Regions from separate parts of the Rhizobium sp. WYCCWR 11152 genome, predicted to be linked through region 2. Evidence: riboswitches for the same ligand, from Rfam matches in the RefSeq annotation. Region 2 holds a riboswitch; each other region holds the start of a gene.
The links. A riboswitch is a leader RNA that binds a small molecule or an ion and turns the genes downstream of it on or off. The one in region 2 is predicted to bind FMN.
Positions count from the first base shown of each region.

Region 1 (4,745 bases), on a different contig from region 2:
CTGACCATCGAAGGCGTGATGATGCCGGGCAAGGGCCGCATGACCGTCACCGGCAATCTGAAGGAAGTCATGAAGGAATCGATCTCGGCAGCGGCCTCCTATGTCCGCTCGCGCGCTGTCGATTTCGGCATCGAGCCGCCGCGCTTCGACAAGAGCGATATCCACGTGCACGTGCCGGAAGGCGCGACGCCGAAGGATGGCCCCTCGGCAGGCGTCGCCATGGCAACCGCGATCGTCTCGATCATGACCGGCATTCCAGTGGACAGGCATGTGGCCATGACCGGCGAAATCACCCTTCGTGGCCGTGTGCTGCCGATCGGTGGTCTCAAGGAAAAGCTGCTCGCAGCGCTTCGCGGCGGCATCAAGAAGGTGTTGATTCCGGAGGAAAACGCCAAGGACCTGGCGGAGATTCCTGACAACGTGAAGAACAACATGGAGATCATCCCGGTATCCCGCATGGGCGAGGTGATCAAGCATGCGCTGATCCGGCGGCCGGAGCCGATCGAATGGGATGGCACGGTGGAAACGCCGGTCATCACATCGGTCGAAGGCCTCGATGAGACAGGCGCAACCATAGCGCATTGAGTGGCCTTTGCCACATTTATGCCCAATTGGCCCAAAACACGGAAAAAGGCTGGCGGAAACGCCAGCCTTTTTTGTGAAAACGTCATGTAGACGCTTGCTTTTCCTTGATTTGCAGGGCTTTTGGGTTTTCGGCGGGCCTGATGAAACCTATTCTGCGCCTAGCTTACTTTTGAGTCGTTTCATACCATTTAGAAAGGGGTGGAAACATGAACAAGAATGAACTCGTGTCCGCAGTAGCCGAAAAGGCAGGACTGACGAAGTCTGACGCGGCTTCCGCTGTTGACGCGGTTTTCGACGTTGTCCAGGCTGAACTCAAGAACAAGGGCGACATTCGCCTCGCGGGTTTCGGCAGCTTCACCGTTTCTCATCGTGCCGCATCGAAGGGCCGTAACCCGTCGACGGGCGCTGAAGTCGACATTCCGGCTCGCAACGTGCCGAAATTCACGCCCGGCAAGGGCCTGAAGGACGCCGTCAACGGCTGATCTGAGATTATCCCACCAGCCGGAAACGAGACCGGTTGTGCAGGATTTAAGAGGGGTTCGGCTTTGCCGGACCCCTTTTGCTTTGGCGGGCCTTGCTGTCGCCCGGGCTTTAATCTACGACGTTTCTGTTCTCAGGGCGGGGTGAAACTCCCCACCGGCGGTGAGGGTTTCGGCCTGAGCCCGCGAGCGCCTTCTCTCGTGTCCAAGCGGGGGAAGGGTCAGCAGATCCGGTGCGATTCCGGAGCCGACGGTTAAAGTCCGGATGGAAGAGAATGAGCGTCGGCCGTGCGAAGGGCGGGGGTTGCCCTGTGTCGCCTGTCGGGGTTCATGCGTCCTGATTTATGTTGGTCCCTTTTATGGATGAAAGACATGAATCAGACTTCCGTTGCCGTCGAGCCATCCCGCGCCGTTGTCGGGGCACTCTGGATGGTCCTTGCCGGCATTGCCTTTTCGCTTCTCAACGTCGTCACCCAATGGCTGACGATGAAGCTTGCCTTTCCCTCGGCGTCGGCAGCCTTCTGGCAATATGGCTTCGCCTTCCTGTTTTCGCTGCCGTTCCTGAAGAGGCTCGGCCTTGCGGCGATGCGCACGCGCTATCCCTGGCGTCACCTTGCGCGCGTCGTGCTTGCCGCGCTCGGCGTCGAGGCTTGGGTCGCCGGCCTTGCCGCGGTGCCGATCTGGCAGGCGATCGCACTGGTGATGACCTCGCCCTTCTTCATCATTCTGGGCGCCCGGCTTTTTCTGGGTGAGCGCGTCGGCCCGGCCCGCTGGGCAGCGACGGCGGCGGGCTTCACCGGAGCGATGATCATTCTGCAGCCATGGTCTGATGGTTTTGGCTGGGCGGCTCTCTTGCCTGTGCTTTCGGCGCTGCTGTGGGGCGCCTCGTCGCTGATCACCAAGAGCCTGACAGGCATCGAACGGCCGGAGACGATCACCGTCTGGCTGCTCGTTCTGCTGACGCCGATAAACGGCGGGCTGGCGCTTGCGGCAGGCTTTGCAGTGCCGACGGGCGCAACCCTTGCTCTGTTCCTGCTGGCGGGGCTGCTGACTGCCGTAGCGCAGTATTTCCTGACGCTTGCCTATGCCGCAGCGGATGCCGCCTACGTCCAGCCGTTCGACGATCTGAAGCTGCCGTTGAACGTGCTGGCCGGTTGGCTGTTCTTCGGCTATGCGCCGGCGGGTTACCTCTGGCTGGGAGCGGCTCTCATCCTGTCTGCTTCGCTGTTCATCATGCGAAACGAGATGCGCCGGGAGCGGAAACTTGCCTGACATGATTTGACGCAAAATGCCGCATCTGTCATGCCTCTGTCATGCGGCTCCCGCAGAAAACTCATGTTTCGAATGTTCGACACATGGGGGATTTCATGACAATTTCATCGCGCAGCGCAGCGCTTGCTGCCGTGCTTCTCGCATCGGTAGCCTTTCCGGCCGCGGCCGAGCCGGTTTTCAACCGCATCGCTTCCTTCCCGGTCGCAGAGAACCTGCCGGCCGACAAGGACAAGCTTTCGGTGAGCTCCGCCGAGATCATCACCGCGACCGACGACGGCAACACGCTGATCTATAGCGACAGCCCGCTCGGCGCGATCGGCTTTATCGACATTACCGATGCCAAGGCCCCCAAGGCAGGCGGCGCGCTGATGATGGACGGCGAGCCGACTTCGGTCACCTCGAGCGCCGGCAAGGCGCTGGTTGCCGTCAACACCTCCGAAAGCAAGGCGAAGCCCTCGGGCCGTCTGGCGATCGTCGACGTGGCGACCAAGAAGATCGAAAACACGTGCGATCTCGGTGGTCAGCCGGATTCGATCGCCCTCAACAAGGACAAGACGCTCGGCACCATCGCAATCGAAAATGAGCGCGACGAAGACGTCAATGACGGCAAGATCCCGCAGATGCCGGCCGGCGATCTCGTCGTCTTCCAGGTCAAGAACGGCACCGTCGATTGCGGCACCATCAAGCACGTGACGCTGACCGGGCTTACCGGCGTCGCCCCGGAGGATCCGGAGCCGGAATTCGTCGCCTTCAACGGCCTGAACGAGATTGCCCTGACGCTGCAGGAAAACAACGAGATCGTCATCATCGACGCCAACACGGCTGAAGTGAAGACGCATTTCTCCGCCGGCAGCGTCGATCTCACCGGTATCGACACCAAGCGTGACGGCGCCCTGAAATTCTCAGGCGAAGCCAAAGGTGTGCTGCGCGAGCCCGACGCCGTGAAGTGGCTGGACGACAACCGCCTCGTCGTTGCCAATGAAGGCGACTACCAGGGCGGCTCGCGCGGCTTCACCATCTTCGATAAGACGGGCAAGCTTCTCTACGAATCGGGCGCCTCCTTCGAACGCGCCGTCACCCATATCGGCCACTATCCGGAAAGCCGCTCGGGATCGAAGGGCGTCGAGCCGGAAGGCCTCGAAGCCGCCAAGTTCGGTGACATCAAGTATTTCTTCCTGCTCGCCGAGCGCGCCTCGGTGGTCGGCGTTTTCAAAGATACCGGCGCCGATCCCGAACTCGTCCAACTGCTGCCATCAGGCATTTCGCCGGAAGGCGCGATCGCCATTCCCGCCCGCAATCTCTTTGCGACCGCCAACGAGGTCGATCTCGGCAAGGACGGCGGCACGCGCTCCATGTGATGATCTACGAGCGCTCGGAAGGCGAGAAGGCCTATCCGCAGATCGTCTCCGCCGAGAAGGACGGCAATCCGATCGGCTTCGCAGCCCTTTCGGGTCTCGCTGCCGTTCCGGGCAAGCCGGGCATGCTCTACGCCGTCAGCGACAGCGTTCTGGGTTCACAGCCGACGATCTACACGATCGATGCCAGCAAGAAGCCGGCCGTCATCACCGACGCCCTCGTCGTCAAGCGTGACGGCGCTCCGGCGCAGAAGCTCGACATCGAAGGCATTGCGGCTGCCGCTGACGGCTCCTTCTGGCTCGCCTCGGAGGGCTATAGCGAGCGTCTCGTTCCGCACGCCCTCTACAACGTCAATGCCAAGGGTGACATCAAAGCCGAGATCGCCCTGCCGAAGGAGCTCGTCGCCAACGAAATCCGCTACGGCTTCGAAGGCGTGACCATTGTCGGCACCGGCGACGACACCACGCTCTGGATGGCGGTCCAGCGCGAGTGGAGCGACGACGAGAAGGGCTTCGTCAAGCTCGTCTCCTACAATCCGAAGAAGAAGGAATGGGGTGCCGTTCGCTATCCGCTCGACAAGACGGAAAGCGGCTGGGTCGGTCTGTCGGAAATATCGGCTCAGGGCGACAGCGTCTACATCATCGAGCGCGACAACCTTGTCGGCGATGCCGCCAGGCTGAAGAAGCTCTACAAGGTCGCGATATCGGAGCTGAAGCCCGCCAAGCTCGGCGGCGAGCTGCCGGTCGTCAAGAAAACCGAAGCCCATGACTTCCTCGGTCAGCTCAAGACCGCGACCAATGGCTATGTGCTGGACAAGCTCGAAGGCTTCACCTTCGACGCGTCGGGCAAACCCTACGCGGTCACCGACAATGACGGCGTCAGCGACTCCTCCGGCGAGACCCTGTTCTTCCCGGTCGAGCTGAGCGCGACAAACTGAAAGCTGCCCCTCACCCTAGCCCTCTCCCCGTAAAAACGGGGAGAGGGGACGTGCCCTGCGAAAGGTCGGCGTCGGACGGAGAATCAGCGTTCCATCCCTACCAGCGCTGATGCACA
Region 1 is NZ_JABFCP010000009.1:908,668-913,412, forward strand. It holds gene lon (endopeptidase La) at 1-585, shown strand, start outside; gene hupB (DNA-binding protein HupB) at 792-1,067, shown strand; FMN riboswitch at 1,191-1,345, shown strand; gene G9X67_RS19695 (DMT family transporter) at 1,437-2,336, shown strand; partial or broken gene G9X67_RS19700 (esterase-like activity of phytase family protein) at 2,420-4,629, shown strand; gene G9X67_RS19705 (aldo/keto reductase) at 4,727-4,745, opposite strand, start outside.
Region 1: another riboswitch for FMN. It lies ahead of G9X67_RS19695 (DMT family transporter); the one in region 2 lies ahead of G9X67_RS06125 (6,7-dimethyl-8-ribityllumazine synthase).

Region 2 (4,745 bases):
GCTTACGCCACACAGATGCCCGGCACGGCGACCTTCTGGAAGAGATGCGGGGAGGCGACCGCCGAGGACGGATAGTCCGAGAGCTTCGCCCGAAACTCCGGATGCGAGAAAGCCGCCCGGAAGTCGGCGGTCGATTCCCAGACGGCATAATTGAGATAAGCAGGACTTTCGCCGATGGCGCGATGCATCTGGGTCGAGATGAAGCCAGGCTGCCGTTTCATGAAGGCCGCATCGGCCTGCCAGGCATCAAGGAAGGCCTGCTCGTCGGCCTTGTCGAGCGTGAAGAGGTTGATGAGGACGATCGCGGAGGCATCGATCGCGATTTGGCGATCGATCGGGAAGGCAGGGTCCATCGGGCGCATGAGTGACATGGTCGACTCCATCTGAATTGGTTACATGATGTCAATCTGGCAATACGGATACATATTCAATTTGACACTATGATGTCAATATAGCTATATGGTGACAAATGCACGAACCCCAACGGACCCCGGCCGGAACAGCTTTGACCGACCTCATTCTGGATCTCTTCCGGCTCAACAACCGGATGATCAACGCGGGCGACAAGCTCGTCGACGGGCTCGGCCTGACCAGCGCCCGCTGGCATGTCCTCGGCACCGTCGCCACGGCAGGCCGGCCGCAGCCGGTCGCGTGGCTGGCGCGCGACATGGGCGCCAACCGCCAGAACGTTCAGCGTATCGTCAACGATCTGGAGAAGGAGGGGCTTCTCGCGTTCCAACCCAACCCGCACCACCGACGGGCACAACTCGTCGTGCTGACGGACAAGGGAAACCAGGCATATGAAACCGCCATGCGCCTGCAGGCCCCGTGGGTCGACATGCTCTCGGAAGGGCTTCAGGTCGAGGATCTCAAAACCACGCATGCCGTCATGAAGGCGCTCCGCAGCAAACTGGAAGGACATGGAGATGTTGAAGAGCAGGCCTGATCGCTATGGCGCAATAGCGGTCTCGATCCACTGGCTGAGTGCGGTTCTGATCCTGGCGCTGCTCGGCTCCGGCTTCCGGGCTGCCAACGCCATGGACGCCGCGACCAAGGCCGGGCTGTTGCGTTTCCACATTCCGATGGCGATCGTCGTCCTGCTTCTAACGGCTCTTCGCATTGTCTGGTGGTGGCGTTTCGATCGCAAGCCTGCGCCGGTGCCGGCATCGCCTCGCTGGCAGGAGCGCCTTGCGGGCTTTGTTCACGTCGCCTTCTACATTTTCATTCTCGGCATGGTCGCCAGCGGCATCGGGATGATGATCCTCAGTGGCGCTGCTCCCGCCATCTTCGAGGCAGCCGGCGCCACGCTGCCTGATTTCACCGCCTATCCGCCGCGTGGCCCGCATGGGTTCGGCGCCTTCCTGCTTGTCGGCCTGCTGGTCTTCCATGCCGGTGCCGCGCTCTATCACCAGTTTGTCCGCGGCGATCACCTGCTGCGGCGGATGTGGTATGGCGGCTGAGATCCCGCCGCGTTCGATGTCAAATGTTTGGCTTCTCGAAGATCTGTCAGGCGGCCGCGTTCGGGCCTGACTGAAGAGACGCAGATCGCCACGCCGGCAAGGAGCTGGCCAGTGCCACGCCCAATTCGACGATCGACGATCAGCGGGACCGGCTCGACGGTATGGTGACCGCTGTGCACCAAGAAGGCGCGATGAAGCGCCGCGCCGTTGCCGCCGAGACGCCTCTCAAATGATGTCACCGTCTGCGTGATGCCACCGCCCTTGCCTATAAGGGCAGCTGCTTGCCGGCCTGTTCGCTGACCATGTATTCGGCGTACCAGTCCGGCCAATTCTCGTCGTGTTTGCCGCCGTTTCGCTTCTCGTGTTCACCGTGCGCGGTCGCCGCACGGCGCATGGCTGACGCGAGATCGGTTGAGTTGGTGAATGTCGTCCCGTCGGCGTCGATGCGCCCCGGCAGGCGCGTGGTGACTTCCTGGAACAGCCAGCCGTTGCCATCGGGATCCTTGAAGGAGGCGAAAGAGCGGTAGCTGCGGTGATCGGGATCGCGGCCGGCAACGCGGAGCCGCCCGAACAGATAGGGTTCGTCCTTGCCGGCATAGACGCCGGCCGCGTCGTGGAACACTTCGCTCACCTCGACGCCGCGGGCGATGAGATCGCGGCGGGCGGCCTCGATGTCGGAGACGATAAGATAGAGCCCTTGGGCGGAACCGGGGGCGGCGGCCGTGACGTTCTTGCCGAAGATGATCGCGCAGCCGGAGCCCGGCGGCGTAAACTGGATCACCCGAAAATCGGCATCATTGGCGAAGTCGGCGTCGAGCCGCCAACCCAGGCCGTCGTAAAAGCGCTTGGCGCGGTCGACATCGGAAACAGGGATGACGACGACCTCGAGCTTGGTGTCGACGGGATGTGTTTTCGGGGTCTGCATGGGGGTTTCGCTGCGCAGTGCATTGCTCATCTTAAGCTCCTTGAGGTTTTGGATGCCTTGAGAATTGCTGACGCGTGACGACCGAAGTTGACCACGGCGCGGTGAGGCCGTCGAATCAATTATTCTGTCTGATTTGACCGGTATTGGAGGATTCCGCGGCGACGCTAGGCGCGCCGCTCCCGATCCGCGGGGGTTGGCAAGGTCATGTCGATCTGAGTGGTCGACGGCGGGATTGGCCCGCCGTCTTCATCGGCTGTTGTTGTTCTGCTCGTCGAGCCGCTTTCACGCAGCGAGAGCGGCGCGGGTTTTGCCGATCGTCAGAGCCGCCTTTGCTGCCTCGCGGCCTTTCTCGACGAAATGTGCGCGGTAGATCTGCTTATGGTGCTCGGTTTCCTGATACTGATGCGGCGTCAGCGAAACCGACAGCACCGGCACACCGGTATCCATGCCGGCGCGCATCAGCCCATCGACGACGGCCTGGGCGACGAATTCGTGGCGGTAGATTCCGCCGTCGACGACGAAGGCGGCGGCAACGACCGCGGCATAGCGTCCGGTTGCCGCAAGATCGCGTGACAGCAGCGGCATCTCGAATGCGCCGGGAACATCGAACACGTCGACCTGCTCGGGCGGAATAAGCTGATGGAAGCCATCAAGGGCGCGGTCGACGATGTCGGCGTGCCAGCTGGCTTTGACGAAGGCATAGCGGGTGGGTGTCATGGTAATCTCCTTTGGCGAACAGACACATCACCCAAGGCGATCACGAACGTCCCCGACAGCCGCAAGGGCGGCAGGAACGCACGTTCTCTTTCATCCGGACTATGACCGTCGGCTCAGGCATCTCACCTGATCTGCTGACCCTTCCGAAGAAGGCGCTCGCGGGCTGGCAATCTAAATTGCATACCGCCGGTAGGGACTTGCACCCCGCCCTGAGAACGGCGCGGACAATAGGGGGAAGGTGACCGGCTGGCAATAGGTCGAAATGCTTCGAGGCCAATGCAGGATCAGGCCTCCAGACGCGGCGGTTTCGCTTGTTCGTCGATCGCGACGGGCAAGCCCTCTTGCGGAGGATGGGCTCGCGCCTACATGCTCCCATTGAGGACATTCACGTCAGAATAGCACGGCAGGACGGGATGCGCCGTCTCTATCCGCGGCGGGCAGGGCCGTGGCAACCATGGGAGAGAGAGATGCAAGACCCCATCGTCGTCCGCCGCGAGACGCATATCGCGGCGCCGCCGGCCGCGGTGTTCGCGTTGATGACCGACCCGGAAAAGATCCTGCGCTGGATGGGAACGGAGGCGCAGGTCGAGCCGCAGCCCGGCGGGCTCTATCTCGTCAATGTTACCGGCGCCCGCTTTGCGCGTGGCTCGTTTCGTGAGGTGGTGCCGGTTCATCGCCTTGCCTACAGCTTCGGCTGGGACGGCAGCGAGGTGGTGCCGCCGGGGTCGAGCCTGGTCGAGATCGATCTGATCGAGCAGGGAGGCGGAACGCTGCTGCGGCTCACCCATAGCGGCCTGCCGAGCGCCGAGCAATGCGCCGGCCATGCGGAGGGTTGGGCACATTATCTCGGGCGGCTGACCGAGGTCGCCGCCGGGGGTGATCCGGGTCCCGATCCTTTTTACGGCAGGACATGAACAATTTTTGGCGGCGGCGGAGCGGCTCTGAAGCCCTTGCCGTTGCGACAACAGTGGTCAGCGAGCGCTCAGACCGGCCGTGCGGAAGCGCTTCTTTTTCTCCCGCAAACATGAACGCGCAGTTCATCTCCAGTTCAATTTGGCGGTCATAAGCTGTGGACGGCTGGATTGAAATGGAGTTCTCGATGAAGGCACTTTCTATCGCGGCTGCCTTGCTCGCTGGCAGCCTCTCGTTCGGCACAGCGCAGGCGATGCCGATGGGGACAATCAATGTCCAGAGCAATATCACAACGGTCGACTACGCGTGCGGTCGCGGCTGGCATCTGACGCGCTGGGGCGAATGCCGGCGAAACTGGCGCCGCCCGCCTCCAGTCGCTTTTTACGGTGGCCCGCCGCGAGGGGGCTGGGAACGGCGTCACCGGCATTGGGATGGCCCGCGCTGGCGCCATGAGCGGCGTTGGGATCGCGACCGCCGTTGGCGTGATGATGACTAAGGGGCTCGCTTAGATGGACGAAGGCCGGAGCGATTTTCGCCCGGCCTTTTCTGATGAGACAGGTTCGCCGACGCTGACCGGCAGCGTCCTCCCGATTTGTTCGATACGGTCAGATCCTGCTGACGAGCCAGTACTTGTCGTCGATCAGCTCCTCGAGTTCGACGGGATCCTTGACGCCGAATTCGAACCATTCGACGAGTTCCTTCGCCTTGCGGCTGCTCTCCTCTGCCGTCAG
Region 2 is NZ_JABFCP010000006.1:32,445-37,189, reverse strand. It holds gene G9X67_RS06145 (antibiotic biosynthesis monooxygenase family protein) at 3-371, opposite strand; gene G9X67_RS06140 (MarR family transcriptional regulator) at 470-946, shown strand; gene G9X67_RS06135 (cytochrome b/b6 domain-containing protein) at 927-1,460, shown strand; gene G9X67_RS06130 (VOC family protein) at 1,726-2,415, opposite strand; gene G9X67_RS06125 (6,7-dimethyl-8-ribityllumazine synthase) at 2,668-3,102, opposite strand; FMN riboswitch at 3,181-3,323, opposite strand; gene G9X67_RS06120 (SRPBCC domain-containing protein) at 3,570-4,016, shown strand; gene G9X67_RS34895 (hypothetical protein) at 4,202-4,510, shown strand; gene G9X67_RS06115 (hypothetical protein) at 4,620-4,745, opposite strand, start outside.

Region 3 (4,745 bases), on a different contig from region 2:
TGTTCCTGCTGTCGAATGCGGCAAGTTTCGTGACCGGCGTCGATCTGCTGGTCGACGGCGGTTTCTGCTGCTGGTGATGCGATGAGAAAGCTCATTGCCGCCGCTGGAAAGTGACCGGTCTCGCTTCCTCCCTGGCTGAGATCGAGGCGCTGAAGGGACTAACGGGCAAGACGGCGTGCGATATCGCCGTCTGCCCGCCCTTCACGCCGATCGAACGGGCTGTCTAACGGACGGAGGGCTCGGGCGTCGTCATCGGCGCTAAAGGCTGCCTGAATTTGCGACAACCGGTTGAGATCCAATAATGATCGCATGGTAGGTCGCACCCAGATTTGCTGTTTATCGAGTGACACAAGGAAAGAGCATGAAACGCTTTGAGCAGAAGACTGTCGTTATTACCGGGGGCAGCCGCGGCATCGGCGCCGCCATCGCCAGACGCTTTGCGCGCGAAGGCGCCAATCTCGTCGTCTCGGCCAATGAGGAGCTGGTCCACGGCGTTGCCGAACAGATCCGAACCGAAGGCGGCAAGGCGATCTCCTTCATCGGCGATGTCACCGACAAGGCAAGCGTCACCGCCCTCTATGATGCCGCCGAGAAGGAATTCGGCTCGGTCGACGTTTCGATCCAGAATGCCGGCGTCATCACCATCGCCCGCGTCGAGGACCTGACCGAAAACGAGTGGGACAAGGTCATGGCCGTCAACACCAAGGGCGTCTTCCTCTGCGCCCAGGAGGCAATATCAAGAATGCGCAAGCACAAGCGCGGCGGCCGCATCATCAACACCGCTTCCGGCCAAGCCCGCGACGGCTTCATCTACACCCCGCATTATGCCGCCTCGAAAATGGGCGTCGTCGGAATCACCCAGAGCCTGGCCAAGGAAGTCGCGACCGAGAAGATCACCGTCAACGCCTTCTGCCCCGGCATCATCGAGACCGACATGTGGGCCTATAACGACCAGGCCTGGGGCAAGCTGCTCGGCAACTACGCCCCCGGCGAACTGATGAAGGAATGGGTCGAAGGCATCCCGATGAAACGGGCCGGCTCCGGCGAAGATGTCGCCGGCCTGGTGACCTTCCTCGCCAGCGATGACGCTGCCTATATCACCGGCCAGACGATCAATGTCGACGGCGGCCTGATCATGTCCTGATGCAGGCGCCCAAATTGCGTAGCGGTTTTGGGACAACGACATGCATCGAACAAAGAGCAAACCACGAGCGAAGTGCGGAAGGCGACACGGTCGTCGCCTCTGTGTGAACAGTGTGTCCATCGGCGTTAGGGCAGCTTTGCATTTTTGCCTGGTCGAGTGACCTTGCCATCCGCCTGTTTTTGGTCCTATCTTTGAAGTGTTCTCAGGGCGGGGTGTAATTCCCCACCGGCGGTATCAGGAGCAATCCTGGAGCCCGCGAGCGCTTCCGGCACCTCCTGTCGGAAGGTCAGCAGATCCGGTGAGATGCCGGAGCCGACGGTATAGTCCGGATGGAAGAGGACAACACGGGCAGTCGCACTCCATCCTGGAGGCGGCTGACGTTTGTTCGCCCAAGGGCAGAAGGCTCGCTCACGGATTGAGCCGAGCAGACCATGTCAGTCCGCTGACATAACCCTTGAAAGGCCAGACAGCATGACTATCGCAACAATTGAAGATGCCATTTCAGCCATTGCCAGCGGCAAGATGGTCGTCGTCGTCGACGACCAGAACCGGGAAAACGAGGGCGATATCGTGGTCGCGGCCGATGCCGTCACCCCGGAAACAATCGCCTTCATGATGACCCACGCCCGTGGTCTCGTCTGCATCGCCATGGAAGGCGGGCGTCTCGATGCGCTCGACATTCCGCTGATGGTGCCCAACAACACGGAATCGCACAAAACTGCCTTCACGGTCTCGGTTGATTATCTCAAGGGCACGACGACGGGCATTTCTGCGGCGGACCGCGCCGCCACCGTCCGCGCCCTGGTCGATGATCGCGCAAAGCCCGCCGATTTCGCCCGCCCCGGCCATATCTTTCCGCTGCGCGCCAATCCCCGCGGCGTGCTCGGCCGCCCTGGCCATACCGAAGCCGCCATCGATCTCGCCCGCCTTGCCGGAAGGGTCCCCGCCGGCGTCATCTGCGAAGTCGCCAACGACGACGGAACCATGTCCCGCCTGCCCGACCTCACGCTCTTCGCCGAACGCCACAACCTCCCCCTCGTCACAATCGAGGACCTGGTCGCCTATCTCGACCGCCAGGCGGAAAGAGACATACGCGAAGTCGCCTGATCGATGCCTTTGTTGCGGCGGCATAGCCCGCCGCAACAAAGAACGTGCCGCAGTGATGACCGTGACGGCACCGTCCCTTGCCCACCCTATGTCCGGCTGATCGAAACCCCACCATCGGCCAGCATCGCCGTGCCGGTCACGAAGCTCGACATGTCGGAGGCGAGGAAAAGCGCCGCATTGGCGATCTCTTCGGGTTGCGCCATGCGTTTCAGCGCATGCAGCCCCTCCACGAAGGCGAGCACCTCCGGCGTGGCATCAGGCGCGTTGGTAATGCTGGCGGGCGTGTCGGTGCCACCAGGAAGCAGTGCGTTGACGCGGATCTTCTGCGCTCCGAGTTCAGCGGCGAGCACCTGCACGAAGCCGATCAGCCCCGCCTTGCTCGCCGCATAGGCGGCCATGCCAGGCATACCGACGGTGTGGCCGACGAAAGTCGAGGTGAAGATCAGCGAGCCGCCGCCTTTTCCCATCGCCGCCGACTGGTGTTTGGCGCCGAGGAAGGCGGCGGTGAGATTGATCTCGATCGTCTCGCGCCAGCCCTCGAGCGACAGCCCGGCAACCGGCCCTATCTCACCGAGGATGCCGGCATTGTTGAAGGCGATGTCGAGCCGGCCAAAACGCGAGACTGCCATTTCGACGAGCCTTGCCTGCAGCGCCTCGTCCCTGACATCGCCTGATATGGCGACGGCTTGACCACCCTCCGCCTCGATTTCGGCGATGACGGCATCGAGCGCGTCCTGCCGCCGGCCGGTGACCACGAGCTTGGCGCCTTGCCGCGCAAAGAGTTTCGCCGCCGCGCGGCCGATGCCGGAGCTTGCGCCAGTGATGATGGCGATCTTGTCGTTGAGAAGTGTCATATCGGTCTCTCCTGGGTTGTTGCGAGATGTGAGATGCTCAAACATCAGGCGATGCAGCCACCCGATTCCCGCGCAAGAAGAGAAAAACGCCTATGGCCGAACCGGAAGGAGCGATGGCGCGTCCCCATCGACGCCTTGATGGCCGTGCGGAAGTATCGGGATTCACCATATAAAACGGTGATTTGCGGCGATCTCACTCACACGCCTGCGTTGAGGTCAGCGTTATTGTGCACCGCATCATCGATTTATGCTTTGTGTGACATTCATCCGATTCCCTTGATGCATCTTCGCGATTAAAAGGAGCGCACAGGTAACGGGAATCTCTTCATGCCGCGGTCACGCAATACTGAGGGCGCCATCTATATGAGCATGGCGATGGCCGGCTTTTCTGCAAGCGACGCTCTATCCAAATCGGTAATCGCCTATATGAACGCCGGCGAGATCATGTTCCTGCGCGGCCTCTTCACCAGCCTGCTTGTCTATCTGATCGCCTGGAAAATGGGTGCGCTGCGTTCCTGGCGCATCATGCTGCAGCCGATGATCATTTTCAGGATCATCTGCGAGACGCTCTCCGCCGTCACCTATATCACCGCGCTCGGCATGATGCCGATCGCCAATGCCTCGGCGATCCTGCAATCGCTGCCACTGGTCGTCACCTTCGGCGCGGCGCTCTTCTTCGGCGAGCCGGTCGGCTGGCGGCGCTGGTCGGCGATCCTCGTCGGCCTCGTCGGCGTGATGATCATCATTCGTCCCGGCCCTGAGGGATTCACCGCCGCCGCCCTCCTCTGCGTCGCCGCGGTGCTGACGACGGCCGGCCGCGATCTCGCCACCCGGAGCATCAGTCCGGAGATTCCCTCGCTGATGATAACCGTCATCACCGCCATATCAGCCTCCTTCTTCGGTGCGCTGCTCATTCCGGTGCTTGGCGGCTGGCAGCCGGTCAGCGCCACCGCGCTTGGTCATCTCGTGCTCGCATCGGTGCTGGTGCTCGTTGGCTATCAGTCGGTCATCCTCGCCATGCGCACTGGCGAAATCTCTTTCGTCGCGCCGTTCCGCTATACCAGCCTGATCTTCTCTTCTGTGCTCGGCTTCTTTTTCTTCGCCGAAGTGCCTGACAGCTGGACGCTCGTGGGGGCTGCGATCGTCATCGCCTCCGGCCTCTATACGTTCTATCGTGAGGCCAAGCGCCGCGTGTCGCCGATCGCGCAGGAATCCGCGCCGCGCGCGCCGGTTTGAGGAAGGATGATGGCTGGATTCTCATTGGATAAATCTCAAATAGCGGGCGTCGTGCTGGCCGGCGGCCGCTCACAGCGCATGGGCCGCGACAAGGCGGGCGTGATGCTCGGGGCCGAGAGCCTGCTCCACCATGTGCTGACCCGCCTCTCGCAGCAGGCCCCGCTCGTTGCCGTCAACGCCGATGCCGCTGCCGAGAGCGTGCCTGTCGTTCCCGACCGTTTTCGCGGCAAGGCCGGGCCGATGGCCGGTATCCATGCGGCCATGGTCTATGCCGCCGGCCTGCCGTCGACCACCCATGTCGTCACCGTCTCGGTGGATTGCCCGTTCTTCCCGGCCGATCTCGTCGCCCGGCTGGCGGCAGCGGTCGACCACCCCTCGCAGGTCGCCATTGCAGCCTCCGAGGG
Region 3 is NZ_JABFCP010000008.1:237,095-241,839, reverse strand. It holds gene G9X67_RS11055 (SDR family oxidoreductase) at 1-77, shown strand, start outside; gene G9X67_RS11050 (glucose 1-dehydrogenase) at 362-1,144, shown strand; FMN riboswitch at 1,339-1,489, shown strand; gene ribB (3,4-dihydroxy-2-butanone-4-phosphate synthase) at 1,616-2,251, shown strand; gene G9X67_RS11040 (SDR family oxidoreductase) at 2,338-3,105, opposite strand; gene G9X67_RS11035 (DMT family transporter) at 3,433-4,341, shown strand; gene mobA (molybdenum cofactor guanylyltransferase MobA) at 4,351-4,745, shown strand, end outside.
Region 3: another riboswitch for FMN. It lies ahead of ribB (3,4-dihydroxy-2-butanone-4-phosphate synthase); the one in region 2 lies ahead of G9X67_RS06125 (6,7-dimethyl-8-ribityllumazine synthase).